Linked DNA regions of Actomonas aquatica. The protein of the gene in region 1 interacts with the protein of each later gene in a pairwise test. Links are inferred from orthologs where the notes say so. Each region holds a gene or a part of one and is shown in the gene's direction. Other genes may lie near its edges. The genes, in order: recA and dprA.

The links.
Region 2: the proteins of recA (region 1) and dprA interact in binary tests that used the Bacillus subtilis proteins (3 or more experiments, as listed by UniProt). The link is inferred for Actomonas aquatica from one-to-one orthologs.

Annotation. Positions count from the first base shown.
Region 1 is NZ_CP139781.1:3,862,055-3,869,451, reverse strand. The notes cover bases 2,046-4,831. They hold recA (recombinase RecA), read left to right. Parts: upstream 2,046-2,790; coding sequence 2,791-3,873; downstream 3,874-4,831. Other genes in these bases: K1X11_RS15030 (PDZ domain-containing protein), read left to right, coding at 4,650-4,831; K1X11_RS15035 (tetratricopeptide repeat protein), read left to right, coding at 3,863-4,735; K1X11_RS15045 (glutaredoxin family protein), read right to left, coding at 2,096-2,431. Also shown: gltB (glutamate synthase large subunit), read right to left, coding at 1-1,946; more of K1X11_RS15030, read left to right, coding at 4,832-5,123; K1X11_RS15025 (ABC transporter ATP-binding protein), read left to right, coding at 5,219-5,938; K1X11_RS15020 (ABC transporter permease), read left to right, coding at 6,067-7,397. UniProt on the Bacillus subtilis protein: Multifunctional protein involved in homologous recombination, DNA repair and competence.
Region 2 is NZ_CP139781.1:2,408,222-2,415,831, reverse strand. Bases 1-2,999 are described here. They hold dprA (DNA-processing protein DprA), read left to right. Parts: upstream 1-940; coding sequence 941-2,059; downstream 2,060-2,999. Other genes in these bases: nrdR (transcriptional regulator NrdR), read right to left, coding at 2,988-2,999; K1X11_RS09435 (hypothetical protein), read right to left, coding at 2,485-2,991; K1X11_RS09440 (histidine triad nucleotide-binding protein), read right to left, coding at 2,071-2,409; K1X11_RS09450 (NAD(P)H-hydrate dehydratase), read left to right, coding at 1-944. In the rest of the region: more of nrdR, read right to left, coding at 3,000-3,455; K1X11_RS09425 (anthranilate synthase component II), read right to left, coding at 3,481-4,047; tRNA guanosine(34) transglycosylase Tgt, read left to right, coding at 4,124-5,257; K1X11_RS09415 (GAF domain-containing hybrid sensor histidine kinase/response regulator), read right to left, coding at 5,250-7,610. UniProt on the Bacillus subtilis protein: Protein that helps load RecA onto ssDNA during transformation. Binds cooperatively to circular ssDNA, is able to bridge different segments of DNA. Favors the loading of RecA onto SsbA- or SsbB-coated ssDNA and formation of RecA-DNA filaments.

The DNA of each region.
Region 1 (7,397 bases):
AGGGCCTGATGCACGGCACCGGCGGCGAGCAGCATGGGCGCGGCGACCTTTTCGGCGCAGACGCCGCGGTCGGAGAGGATGACGACCTTGGCGCGATCCTCGGCGACGGCCTTCACGGCGGCTTCGCAGAGCGCCTTGATGGCGGGCTCGAGCGCGGCGGGACCAGCGGCGGCGTCGAAGAGCACCGAGAGGCGGGCGACACGGTCCTTCATGAACTCAATGCCATCGATGGCGGCGAGTTCGTGATCGAGCAGGACGGGCGTATCGACTTCGAGCAGGCCGGCGGTCTTGGGCAGCTCCTCGAAGAGGCCGAGGCGGCCGCCGATGAACATCGAAATCGACATGACCGCTTTTTCGCGGATCGAGTCGATGGGCGGGTTGGTGACCTGGGCGAAGAGTTGCTTGAAGTAGTTGTAGAGGAGACGCGGGCGGCGGGAGAGCACGGCCAGCGGGGTGTCCTCACCCATGGAGCCGGTCGGTTCCTTGCCCTCGGCGAGCGGGGCCATGACCATCTCCATTTCGTCGCTCTCGTAACCAAAGGCGATCTGGGCGGGCGTGGAGTCGGCGGCGTCGGGCGCACCGGCGGTGTCGGCACCGGCGGCGGTGTGAAGGTCCACGAGGTGTTCCTCGCACCACTGCTTGAAGAGCGGGTCGGCGGTGAACTTGGCCTTGATCTCGTCGTCGTGGTAGAAGCGCTTTTCGGCGAGATCGATCGCGATCATGCGGCCGGGGCCGAGACGGCCGGCTTCCACGACCTTGCCCGGGAAGTCGAAGACGAGGCCGGCCTCGGAGGCGAGGATGACGTAACCGTCGTCATAGATCTTGTAGCGGGCGGGACGCAGACCGTTGCGGTCGAGGGAGGCGCCGATGAGTTTGCCATCGGTGAAGGCCACGGCAGCCGGACCGTCCCACGGCTCCATCATGGTGGCGTGATAGCGGAAGAAGGCTTTGGCCTCGTCGGAGAGGTCGTCGTCGGTTTCCCACGCCGGCGGCATCATCATCATGGCAGCGTGCAGGGGATTGCGGCCGCCGAGGGTGAGCAGATGCAGGGCGTTGTCGAAGGTGGCGGAGTCGGAACCGTGCGGCTGGACGAGCGGCTTGAGGTCGTCGTAGCGATCGCCCCACACGCCGTGGAAGGGCGAGTTCTCGCGGGCGCGCATCAGGTTGCGGTTGCCGCGGATGGTGTTGATCTCGCCGTTGTGCGCCACCATGCGGAACGGGTGGGCGAGATGCCACATCGGGAAGGTGTTGGTCGAGTAGCGCTGGTGGAAGATGGCGTAGGCGCTGGTGAACTTGGGCGACTTCAGATCGAGGAAATACTTCCGGATCTGCTGCGGCGTGAGCATGCCCTTGTAAACGATGGTGCGCGACGAGAAGGAGCAGATGTAGAAGCCCTTCACGTTCTCCTCGCTGACCTTTCGCTCGGCCATCTTCTGAACGAGGAACAGCTTGCGCTCGTATTCGTCGGCGTCGACTTCCTCGGGACGGCCCACGAGGGCCTGGACGATCACCGGCTCCGTCTCGATGGCCTTGCGGCCGAGGCAGGAGTTGGAGGTGGGAACGTTGCGCCAACCGAGCCAAGCGAGACCCTCGGCCTCGACGGCCTCTTTCACGATCTTCTTGCAGTGCGACTGGGCGTAGTCGTCGTTGCGCGGCAGGAAGATCATACCCACGCCGAGGTCCTCATCGGCGAAGAGGTTCTTGCCCTTGCCTTCCAAATGCTCGCGCAGGAGCTCAACCGGGATCTGGGTGAGCAGACCCGCGCCGTCGCCGGTCACGGCATCGGCGTCGATCGCCCCGCGGTGCGCCAGCGCCTTGAGGGCGGCGACCGCCCGGCTGATGACGTCGTAACTACGCTCGCCCGTCATTTTAGCGATGAAGCCGACGCCACAGGCGTCGTGCTCTTGGTCAGGATGGTAGAGCGGGGACGGAATCAATTGAGCCATAGTAAGTGCTGGAGAGGGTGAACTGGCAGTAAGTCGGGGAGAGAAGGAGCAGGAGCCACGCCGAGGACGCGGTCTCGCGTGGGGATAAAAAAGGCCGGTCGCTAAAAGCGAGTCCGGCCCCGGAGAGTGGAAGCTGGGCGTGACCTCGCTTAGAAGAACCGAATCGTCTGGGAGGCCATCTTCTCGTGCTCCTCGTCGGAGCAGCCGGCGTTGGTGGCCACGTCGGTTCCTTTTTCGGTCGGTTTCACCAGTTCATTGGAGAGCATGTAATTCTCCACTTCCTCGCCGGACACATCGGCCAGCATCACGCCGTCGATCTCGACACAGGGCGAGAGCGGCTGACCGGACTTCTGGACCATCTCGGCGTAGTTGTCGCGGTTGTTGATGATGTCGATGTCCTCATACTGGAGGCCATACTTCTGCATGATGGCGCGGACGCCCATCGACCATCCGCAATGAGGCTTAAGGTAGGCTTTGATCTTCATAGGACAGATATTTGCTTGGGTGTGAACCGGGACAAAAGTCCCGGGAAATAAAGAGCGGGTTTCGGACCTATCAAGCGGATAGTTCCCCTTATTTCCTTCATTAATGGAGCTGACGAGCAGGGCTGATCTCCTAAGCCACCGGCCCGACCGGGTTTTCCGATCCAGCGCACCGCTCCGGAGGACGGTCCTTCCCCCGCCCGCTCAGGCAAGGTTCGAGCATCCTTTCGTGCTTTTTTCGCCGCAAACGTCCCGCGTCCGCGCTTGCGCTGAAAGATTCCCGCGCCACGGTTCGTTTCTTTAGTCAAAGCGGCATCGTTTCGCCGCATTTCCGTCACCATCAACCCGCTATTTCCTGTTCCATGGCCCGTTCCGCCCCCGCCAAAACCACCGCCGCCGCCCCCACCACCGAAGTCGCCGCCCGCAAGAACGTCGACCTCGCCATCAGCGCCATCACCAAGCAATTCGGCGAGGGCTCCATCATGCGTCTGGGCGACAACACCCGCATGCAGGTCGAGACGATCTCCACCGGCTCGCTCGCCATCGACCTCGCCCTCGGCGTGGGTGGCCTGCCCCGCGGCCGCATCGTGGAAATCTACGGTCCCGAATCCTCCGGTAAGACCACCTTCTGTTTGAGCGTCATCGCCGAAGCCCAACGCAAGGGCGGCCTCGCGGCCTTCATCGACGTCGAGCACGCCCTCGACCCAAAATACTCCCGCGTCGTCGGCGTGAACCTCGACGACCTGCTCGTCTCCCAACCCGACTCCGGTGAGGACGCGCTCAACATCGCCGAGACCCTCATTCGCTCCAACGCCATCGACGTCATCGTCATCGACTCCGTCGCCGCCCTCGTCTCCAAGGCCGAACTCGACGGCCAGATGGGCGACGCCACCGTCGGCTCCCAGGCCCGCCTCATGTCGCAGGCCATGCGCCGCCTCACCGCCGTGGTCAACAAGACCAAGTGCGTGTGCATCTTCACCAACCAGATCCGCGAAAAGATCGGCGTGATGTTCGGCTCCCCCGAAACCACCCCCGGCGGTCGCGCCCTCAAGTTCTTCTCCTCCGTCCGCATCGACATCCGCCGCCGTGAGCAGCTCAAGCAGCCCGACGGCAAGGTCATCGGCAACCGCACCAAGATCAAGATCGTCAAAAACAAGGTCGCCGCCCCCTTCACCGAGTGCGAGTTCGACATCATGTATGACGAGGGCATCTCGACCACCGGCTCCGTCCTCGACCTCGGTCTCGAACACAAGGTCCTCGAGAAACGCGGTGCCTGGATCTCCTACAAGGGCGACCTCATCGGCCAGGGCCGCGACGCCGCCAAGGCCACGCTCAAGGAAAAGCCCGAGCTCGCCAAGGAGGTCATGGACGCCGTCTACGCCAAAGTGAATGTCACCGGCGGCACCAGCGTCACCGGCGAAGAAGCCGACAAGGATGAGTCCTAAGACTCCCCGTCGCTTCCTCGTCACCGTTTCCAGCCTCGCCGGCCTCGCGCTGGCGTGGCCTGCCCTCCCCCTGTCGGCGCAATCCGACGGCGGACCCATCCTGCTCTCCACCGAAGGCGGCGGTGTCTCCTGGACCGACGTCGACGAGATGATCGCCGCCGCCAAGGCCGGCAATCCCGCCGCCCGCCTTCACTATGCCATCATGCTGGAGGAGGGTTACCCGGGCAAAGTCGACGCCGACCCCGCCCAAGCCCTCACCATCCTGCGCGAACTCGCCGCCGACGGTGATCACGAGGCCCTCTTCCGCCTCGGCAAGATCGCCCACGACGGCCTGCTCAATCAGCCGCAGGATTACACCAAGGCCCTCGATCTCTACCGTCGCGCCGCCGCCGCCGGCAACAACACCGCCATGCACAACGTCGGCGCCATGTATGTGAGCGGCCGCGGCGTGAAACGCGATTACACCGAAGGCCTCGCCTGGCTCATGCTCGGCGCCGAAAACGGCATCGGCGAAAGCTCCGTCGATCAGGTTAAACACCGTCTGCGCAAGTATCCCGACCGCATCACCAAAGCCGAAGCCCGCCTCGAGACCCTCAAGGCTGAGCTCGGCAAACTCGATCCGCGTGGCGATGTGGCCGCCTCCGCACCGGAACCCGACCGCAGCTTCGCTCCGCCCGTTGCCCCGGCTCCGACCAAGGTCACTCTGCCCAAGCCGACCATCGGCGGTCCGACCTCCCCTTCCCTCCCCTCCGTATCCCCAACCTCACCTTCGATCGGTGTCCCCACGATCTCGCTTCCCCCTCCTCCTCCGCCGACTCCGACCCCCGCGCCGGACCCTCAGGCCAACGACGACCAAAACTAAGCGCCTCACCCTCGCGCTGCTGCTTCCGCTTTGTCTCGCCCTGGCGCCCACCATCGGTCGCGCCAGCGAGGACGACACCGTCGTTGAACTGGATCGCGTCGACGTGAACACGGAGCGCCACGTCGTGCTCGGCTTCGCGGTTTCCCAACCCGCCGACAGTAACAAACCCATTTACGTGACCAGGATCACCCGCGGTGGCATCGCCGACCGCTGCGGCCTGCGGCGCCGCGACGAGATCATCGCGATCAATAGTCAACTGACCTTGGACATGACGCAAAAGCAGATCACCGCCGCCTTCACCCTCGGCCACGACGAGTCGGTGAAACTCGAGATCCGCCGCCGCGACAAAATGCTCCCCATCATCCTGCAGACCCCACCGGCAAACTAGCCGGCACGTCGCGCCGCCCAGACCGGTTCGCTATCTCGCGTCCATCCCGGCGTCACGCTTGCGCCAGACGCGCAGTGCAACTTGGCTGCAGGTTTGTGAGCACGCCTGACGCCTCTTCGTTGTTGGTGGCCCGTCGCCTGAGCAAAACCTACGGCACCGGACACGCCGCAGTGCGCGCGCTCCGTGAGGTCGACCTCGATCTGCCCGGCGGCGAGCTCGTTGTCCTCCTGGGCGCTTCCGGCTCCGGCAAATCCACCCTGCTCAATCTCGTCGGCGGCCTCGATACCCCCACCGGCGGTTCGCTCCACTACCGCGGCTGGGACGTCGGTCGCGCCGATGAGGCCGGCCTCACCGCCTATCGCCGCGACGTCGTCGGTTTCGTCTTTCAGTTCTACAACCTCATCCCGTCACTCACCGCCCGCGAAAACATCGGCCTCATCACCGAGATCGCCCGCGACCCGATGGACCCGGCCGAGGCGCTCGATCTCGTCGGCCTCAGCGCCCGCGCGCACCACTTCCCCGCTCAGCTTTCCGGCGGAGAACAACAACGCGTCGCCATTGCCCGCGCCATCGCCAAACGACCCGAGATCCTGCTCTGCGACGAACCCACCGGCGCGCTCGATGTGAAGACCGGCATCCTCGTGCTCGAAGCCATCCAGCGCATCAACCGCGAGCTCGGCACCCTCACCGTGGTCATCACCCACAACGCCATCCTCGCCGAGATGGCCGACCGCGTATTTACCATGTCCGACGGCCACCTCAGCGAACCGCGCCTCAATCCCTCCCCGCGCCCCGTGAGCGAACTGGAATGGTAGCCGATGACGACAAACGCGCCGCAATGCCAAGATAGGGTCGGACCGCCGGGCCGACCGCCCCCCTGCCCCTCCGACGCCATTACCACCGACGGCGCGCCCGGCGGTCACGCCCTACCCGTCTTCTGCTCATGGACCTGCTCGATCTGAAACTGCTGCGCGACCTGCGCGCGTTGAAATCGCAGGCCCTCGCCGTCGCCCTCGTCATGGCTTGCGGACTCGCAATGATGATCATGACGCGCAGCCTGATCAAATCGCTCAACACCGCGCGCGACGGCTACTACGAGCAACACCACTTCGGCGAAGTCTTCGCCGCCCTCAAACGCGCGCCCGACAGCGTGCGCGACGAACTCGCAGCCATCCCCGGCGTCGCCGCCCTCGAAACCAGCATTGAGGTGCGCGTCACCCTCGATCTCCCGGCCGTCGTCGCCCCCGCTTCCGGGCTCATCAACTCCCTCCCTGACCGACGCCCGCAGGTCTTGCATCAACTCTACCTCCGGCGTGGCCAACTTTTGGATACAACGAGCCACCACGAGGTGCTCGTCAGCGAAGCCTTCGCCGGAGCCAACGACCTCCAGCCCGGCGACCGCATCGCCGCCGTGCTCAACGGCAGCCGACTCGAATTGCGCATCGCCGGCATCGTGCTCGCCCCGCAATACGTCTTCGAAGCACCACCCGGTTCCGCTCTGCCCGACAACAAAACCTTCGGCATTTTCTGGATGCGCGAACAGGAACTCGCCGAGGCCTTCAACCTCGAGGGCGCCTTCAACACCGTCGCCCTCACCCTCGCTCCGGGAGCGTCCGATTCCGGCGTCATCGCCGAGCTCGATCGCATCCTCGAACCCTACGGCGGCCTCGGTGCCTACGGCCGCGACGACCATCCCTCCGATGTGCGCGTGAGCGACGAAATCCGCGTGCTCGAAGGCCTCTCGTTCGGCTTCCCCTTGGTCTTCCTCAGCGTCGCCGCGTTCATGACCCACTCGGTGATGAGCCGACAGATCGCGCTGCAACGCGAACAGATCGCGGTTCTCAAGGCCTTCGGTTTTAACCACCGCACCATCGCATGGCACTTCATCAAATTCGCCCTCGCCATCGTGGTGGTGGGCACGCTGCTCGGCGCGCTCGGCGGTTTCGCCTTCGGCTATCAACTGGTGGATATGTATCACCTGTTCTTCCGCTTCCCGCAGCTGGAGTTTGTGCCCGCCACCGGCGCCATCCTCGGCGCGTTGATCGCCAGCTCCGCCGCCGCCCTGCTCGGTGTGGCTGGTGCGGTGCGCAAGGTCGTGCGTCTCGCTCCCGCCGAAGCGATGCGTCCCGAGCCGCCCGCGAGCTTTCGCCCCTCTCTCGTGGAGCGCGCCGGCATCTCCCGCTGGTTCTCCGTCACGCTGCGCATGTCCCTGCGCAACCTGGAGCGTAAACCGTGGCAGGCCTGCTTCACCGCCATCGCGCTCGCCATGGCCAC
Region 2 (7,610 bases), 1.5 Mb from region 1 along the record:
AAGACGGCGCCTTCCGCGCCGATGTCACATACGCCACCGGCATTCTCAAAACTCCGTTGCTCAACTGCGCCAACGCGGGCCGGCTGCGTTACCTCGATCTGGGGTTCTTCACCGACGCGTCGCCGGGTGAGCAGCGGGTGTTGACGACGGCGGTGCTGAATCCGCTCCGCCAGCTGCGTCCGGCCCACTCCGACAAACGCACCTTCGGCCATGTCGTCATCGTCGGCGGCTCGCGCAGTTATCCGGGCGCGGTGGCGATGAGTGCGATTGCTGCGCTGCACAGCGGCGCGGGTTTGGTGACGGCGTGTGTGCCGGAATCGATCGCTGCGGCCATGGCCGCACAGTGGCCGGAAATCATGTGGATGGGGTGCGCGGAAACCCCGGACGGCGGCATTGCGATCGAGAGTGGTCTCGCCATCCGCGAAAAGCTTTCCCGCGCGCAAGCGTTGGTGATCGGTCCCGGGCTCAGTCGCGAACCGGAAACGCATGCGCTCGTGGCCGAGCTTATTCGCCAGGCGACGACACCGATGGTGCTCGATGCCGACGCCCTGCAAAGCAACCTTATCGCTCTCGGGACCGCACCGCGGGTGCTCACGCCGCATGCGGGCGAGTATGCCCGCATCGAGAAGGCCATCGACCCGTCCAAAACTCACGTCGTGCGCAAAGCGCCGATCACGACGATCAAGCACGCCGGAGTGATATACCACGGCATCGACGGCGGGCCGGTGCTCGCACGCGGTGGCAGTGGCGACATCCTCGCGGGCCTGATCGGCGGGCTCCTCGCCGGCGAACCGACGGAGCCCATCCGCGCTGCGGCGCAGGCTGTCACTTGGCAAGGTCTGGCGGCGCGCGCAGTCGCGCGATCGCAGGGCGAAGTGGTCGTGCGCACGACCGCCATCATCGATCACCTCAACGCCGTGCTGCGCACGGATCCGGCGGCATGAACCTCACGGCGGCTCAGGCTTACCTGGTGCTCAATGCGCTGCCCAACATCGGGCCGGTAAACCTGCGCCGTTTGTTGGCAGCGTTTGGCGAGGATCCAGTAGCGGTGCTGGCGGCACCGGCCAAAGCCCTCGAAGCGGTGAAGGGCGTGGGGCCCAAAACGAGCGCGACGATCGTGGGCTGGGAACAGGTCTTTGATCTCGCTCGCGAGGAGGCTCGCATCGCCAAAGCGCGGGCGAAATTCGTCACCTGCGTCGACGAACACTATCCGGCGGCATTGCGCGAAATTTATGATCCGCCCATTGGGCTGTATCAGCGTGGTGACTACACCTTTGATCGTCCCGGCTTCGCCATCGTCGGCAGCCGCAAAACCACCCTTTATGGTCAGAAGGTTGCCCATGCACTGGCCGGTGAACTCACGCGGGCGGGTTTTTGTATCGTGAGTGGTTTGGCGCGGGGTATCGATTCACACGCGCACCAAGGGGCGCTCGATGCCGGTGGTCCGACGGTGGGGGTGCTCGGCACTGGCATGGACATCATCTACCCGCCGGAGAACCTCGATCTCTACCGGCAGACCGCGGCGAACGGCGCGGTGGTGAGTGAGTTTCCCTTCGGCCGGAGGGCCGACCGGCAGTCCTTCGCCATGCGCAATCGCATCGTCGCGGGCATGTCGCAGGGCGTGGTGGTGATCGAGTCGGATGTCGCGGGCGGCTCGATGATCACGGCGCGATTTGCGGGCGAGCAGGGGCGGCAACTTTTTGCGGTGCCGGGCCGCATCGATCAGCCAACGAGCGCGGGCTGTCACCAGCTCATTCGCGACGGGGCGACTCTGGTGACCTGCGTGGACGATATCCTCGCGGAGTTTTCCTATCTCGACGGACTCAAGCCGCAGCGCATCGGCGCGCAGGCGGAGTTGCCGGTCGAGGACGAAGGTCCGCCGATGGCGCCGACGGAGGCCAAGGTAATGGCGTGTTTTGCCGGCGGCGCCCAACTTGGCCCGGACGAACTGGTCGGGCTGACTGGGCTCGGTATCAGCGAGGTGAATACCGCGCTGATGATGCTCGAACTGCAGCGCCGCCTGGCCAAGCGCACCGACGGCCGCTACGAGGCGACGTAAGGGCGTGGAGCTCAGCCCGGAGGCCACTGCATCTGGCGTTGGGCCAGCAGGTGGACGTGGAGATGGGGCACGCTTTCGCAGCCGTCGGGACCGTTGTTGATCACGACGCGGAAGCCGTTGGCCAGGTCGAATTTCTTGGCCATTTCGCGGGCGATGAGCAGGAGGTGACCGAGCTGTGGGCCATCGTTGTCACCGGCTTCGGCGAGGCGGGGAATGGGCTCCTTCGGAATGATGAGCAGATGGAGCGGGGCCTGCGGCTGGATGTCGTGAATGACGATGCAAAACTCGTCTTCCCATTCGATCTTGGCCGGGATTTCGCGGGCGATGATCTTCTCAAAGAGGGTGGGCATGAGACCCAGCTTGGCCGACGGACGGCCGGGAACACACGGAAAAAATCGTCCGCGGGGCGGTCGTGGGGCGGACCGCTAGAGAAACAGCAAATTGAGGTTGGCCGACGGGGCGGTGCGGGCGGCGGCGAGTTCGCGGATGTAGGTGAGTGACTCGGCGTAACGCTCTTTGCGTTTGGGAGTCTGGCGCTTGTCGGGCGGCAGGAAGGCCGGGCGCAGGTTGGTCACCAGCAGGGTCGACTCGCGGAACGGCGTGAGGCGCTTGAGGCCGGTCATGAGTTCGGCGCGAGCGAAGAGCGGCTCGGCGGCGGTTAGCGTCGAGGTAGCGTCCCAGTGAAAAAAGCCGTGGCGGGGCAGGTGACTGAAGGAGTCCTCCAGCAGCTTGGCGGCGGCGTTGTTGAAAGCCGCGTCGTATTGGGCGGCGAACTCCGGGTGCTCTCGGGTCTGGGCCTCGAACTCGGCGAGGCTGAAGGTGATGGCGCTCTTGATTTGCTCGGCCAAATACAGGTCCTGCCCGGTGACGTGGGCAAAGAGGGCATTGACGAGGTGCAAGCGGCGCAGGTCTTCGCGCGCGAGCTTGGTCATACCTGAGGCGTCTTCGGCCGATCGAGGGCGTTGATCTCGTGGATGAACTCCGAGGCGTCGCGGAACTGTTTGTAGATGCTGGCGAAGCGCACGTAGGCCACCTGATCGATGCGGGAGAGGCGTTGCATGACCGCGTCGCCGATGTGGCGCGACGGGATCTGGGTGTCGAACTGGGCCTCCAGGGCGTCGATCACGTCCTCGATGAGCATGGCGATCTGCTCCTCGTCGATCGGGCGCTTGTGGCAGGCGGCGTTGATGGCGCGGGCGAGTTTGCTGCGCTCGAAGTCCTCGCGGCGGCCGTCGCGTTTGATCACGGAGAGGCCCTCGCGCACGAGGGTTTCGGTCGTGCTGAAACGGTGCCCGCATTCCAGGCATTCACGGCGGCGACGGATCGTGTTGCCCTCCTTGCTGATGCGGGAGTCGATGACCTTGTCATCGATCGAAGTGCATTTGGGACAGCGCATGGTGTGCTTACGTGCGGACTTGGGATCAGTTTAGCGCCAGAAAGTTCTCCAGAATCTTCATGCCGCCTTCGGTGGCGATGGACTCGGGGTGGAACTGGACGCCCCAGATGGGCAGGGTTTTGTGGCGGATGCCCATGATTTCGCCCTCGGCGGTCTCGGCCGTGATGGCGAGGCAGTCGGGGAGGGAGGCGCGTTCGATGAGCAGAGAATGGTAACGGGTGGCGGCGAAGCCCTGGGGTAGGCCGGAAAACACGTCGGTATCGGTGTGGGTGATCGGCGAGGTTTTGCCGTGCATGAGGCGGTCGGCGCGCACGACGTTGCCGCCGAAGTAGTGGCCGATCGACTGGTGGCCGAGGCAGACGCCGAAGAGCGGAACTTTGCCGGCGAAGGTGGCGATCATCTCGAGAGAGACGCCGGCTTCCTTGGGCGAACAGGGGCCGGGGGAGATGAGGACGCGCTCGGGATTGAGGGCGAGGGCCTCCTCGGGCGTGATCTGGTCATTGCGAAAAACACGCTGCTCCACGCCCAGTTGCCCGAAATACTGGACGAGGTTGAAGGTGAAGGAGTCGTAGTTGTCGATGACGAGAAGCACGGCGAACTTGAGTAGCCGGCCATTAGCTGGCGGATTGACAGCGGGGTCAAGCGTCCGGGTAGGCTGTCGCAGCGCCATGCCCGCCCACTTCGATCTCATTACCACCGATACAGCTACCGCCGCCCGTCGCGGCCGTCTTCGCACCCGTCACGGGGTGGTGGAGACGCCCATTTTTATGCCGGTCGGCACGCAGGGGACGGTCAAAGCGCTGACACCGGCCCACTTACGCGAAATCGGCGCGCAGATCATTCTGGGCAACACCTACCACCTCAATCTGCGCCCCGGCAGCGAACTGGTCGCGGAGATGGGCGGCCTGCACAAGTTCATGGGCTGGGATAAACCGATCCTGACCGACAGCGGCGGCTTCCAGGTCTTCTCCTTGGCCAAGCTGCGCAAGCTCAAGGACAACGGGATCGAGTTCCAAAGCCACCTCGACGGCGCGAAGCTCTTCCTCGGGCCCAAGGAGGTCATGCAGATCCAGACCAACCTCGGCAGCGACATTGCCATGGTCATCGATGAGTGCCCGCCCTGGCCGTGCGAGCGGGATGCCTGCGCCTCGGCGGTGGAGCGGAGTTTTCGCTGGGCGAAGCAATGTCGCGACATCGCGGTCGACTCGGGCTTTTTGGCGCAGCGCCACCACCTCTTCGGCATCGTGCAGGGGTCGACCTTCGACGATCTGCGCCGCGAGGCGGCCGAGCAGTTGGCCACGCTCGACCTGCCGGGCTACGCCGTGGGCGGCGTGAGTGTGGGCGAACCTGAGCCGGAAATGCTCAAACAGGTGGGCGCGACGACGCCCTTCATGCCGGCCGACAAACCCCGCTATACCATGGGCCTGGGCACGCCGCCGCAGTTGCTCAAAATGGTCGCGCTGGGCGTGGACATGTTCGACTGCGTGTTGCCGTCGCGCGTGGCGCGTAACGGTTTGGTGTTTACCCCGGACGGACCGATCAACCTGCGCAACGAGCGCTTCCGCAGCGATCCGAACCCGATCGTCGAGGGGCTGGCCAACTACACCTGTCGCAATTTCAGCCGCGCCTACCTGCGGCATCTGGTGATCGCGGAGGAGATGTTGGCGGGCACGCTGCTCACGCTGCACAACCTGCACTTCTACCTCGATCTGATGGCGCAGGCGCGGGCCCACATTGAGGCCGGCGATTACGGCACGTGGCACCTCGCCTGGATCGAGCGCTACGAAGCCGGGCTCAAGTAGTCGGTTTTTCGTGGCCCAGTTTATCGAGGAGCTGTTGCGCCTCGGCGGCGATCTCGGTGATCAGGGGGGCGCAGGCGTTGAGCTGGGCCAGGGCGGTGGACGGGTCGCCGTGGCGGAGCGACTCACTCATGGCGAGCAAGGTGTTGCGTCCCTCGTTGGCACCCAGGTTGGCGCACAAGCCGGCGACCTCGAAGGCTTGGCGAGCGGCCTCGGCAGGCTCGTTTCGCTCCACATGTTTGCGCAGCTTTTTCATCTCAGCGGGGGCGTTGTCACAGAATTCGTGCAACAGATCCTCCAGCAGGGAAGGGTGGTGCTCGCCGGGAAGCTCCCGGTATTCGGCGATTACGCTGGGTTGCAGATTCAACGGGCGGGTCGCCGCGGCGGCAGGAGTTCTCGGGCGGAGGGGAGCGTCCTCGGACCGCAGCACCCCGCAATTTTTGAGAGCGACCTGCAGGGAGCGCATGGTGATGGGCTTGGCCACGTAGTCATTCATGCCGGCGGCCAGGCAGCGGTCGCGGTCTCCCACCATGGCGTGGGCGGTCAGGGCGATGACGGGGATGTTTACATCGAGTCCCGCCACTTCCCCGGCTCGGATGCGCTGCGTGGCGGTGTAGCCATCGAGGACCGGCATCTGGCAATCCATCAACACGGCATCGAAGGTCTCCCGGGCCAAAATCTCCAAGGCTTCCTCGCCGTGGTTGGCGATGGCGAAGCCGACCCGCATCCGTTGGAGCTGCAGGGACGCGACCAGTTGATTGGTGACGTTGTCTTCGACCAAGAGCACGCGGGCGAGGTCGGTCGACGCCGTGTTCTCAGGTGTGGCGACAGGTGCCGTTTCCGCGGCGGTCGGCTCCGGTGCGGCGGCGGTCGCGGGTGCTACGGGGGGAGGGGAGGGAGGGACAACCGGCTCGGCGGGGGATTCGGCGGCCGGTAGCTCCACGGGTAGTTCGATGGTGAACGCGGCCCCTTCGCCGGGTTGGCTTTTCAACGTGATGGTGCCGCCCATGAGCTCGGCGAGCTCCCGGGAGATGGCCAGACCCAACCCGGTGCCGCCATGGCGGCGGGTGAAAGACCCGTCCACCTGAACGAAAGGGGTGAATAAACGGTCCTGCTCGGCGGCAGGGATGCCGGGGCCTGTATCCGAAACAGTGATACGGATTTGGCGGGGCGCTGTGCTGATCCGCAGGTCGACCGCCACCCGGCCGGTTTCGGTAAACTTGATGGCGTTGCCGATCAGGTTGGAGAGGATCTGTCGCAGGCGCAGGCTGTCGCTCGGAACCGTGTCGGGGACCGCGGAGTCGATGTGACAATCGAGGTCCAGCCCCTTGGCACGGGCCGGCTGTGCAAACAGTTCGGTGACTTCCTGCAGGAGGTCGCGCAGGGCGACCGGAGCGCGCTCGATCTTCAACATGCCGGCTTCGATTTTCGACAGATCGAGCACGTCGTTGATGATCAGCAGCAGGGCGTCGCTGCTCTGGCGGATGACCTCGGTCATCTGCTTCTGTTGGTCCGACAACTCGGTGGCGAGCAACACGTCCGTCATGCCGATGATGCCGTTCATCGGAGTGCGGATTTCGTGACTCATGTTGGCGAGAAACTGGGACTTCAGTCGCGAAGCCTCGACGGCTTTGTCGCGGGCCCGGGTCATTTCCTGTTCGAGACGCTTGCGCAGGGTGATGTCGGTGGCCACGCCGACCAACCAGTAGCGTTTGTTGCCGAGGGCGGAGATGGTGACGCTTTCGCTCAGCCACGTCTCGGACCCGTCCTGGTTGATGATGCGAAACTCCTGTTGGTAACCGGGCGCGCCGCCGAGGATGGCTTCACGGCAGCGACGATCCATGTCGGGTTGGTCGGGCAGATGGAGTTTGTAGTAAAGGCCCTCGCTGCTGGCCAAAACGCGACTGCCAAACAGCCGCTGACTGAGACCCGACGGCTGGATATTGAAGTGCCAGTCCCAGTGCTCGGAGTCGCAGTCGACCTCGGCTTCCCAGACCAAACAATCGGCCCAGCCCAGCACCTTGGCCAGGCGATCTTCGCTGGCCTGCAAGGCGGCCTCGTTGACCACCCGCTGTTGGATGCGGGCGATCTCCGATTGGACCAGTTGGTTGAGGTCATGCAGAAGTTCGAGCTCCTGTGACTGCCAGCGCTGTGGCGTCGGGCTGAGAATGCAGAACACGCCAATTACAAAGCCGTCCGGCGTGCAGATGGGGTAGCCGGCATACGCTTCGATCAGGCTGATCGAGTTATTTTCGCCCCGGGCGGCGCGCACCGCGGTCGGATCCTCGAGGATGAGCGGATGTCCCTGCTCGACGACGATGCGGTTGAGTTCGAGGCCGAGGTCCGGGTCGATGGG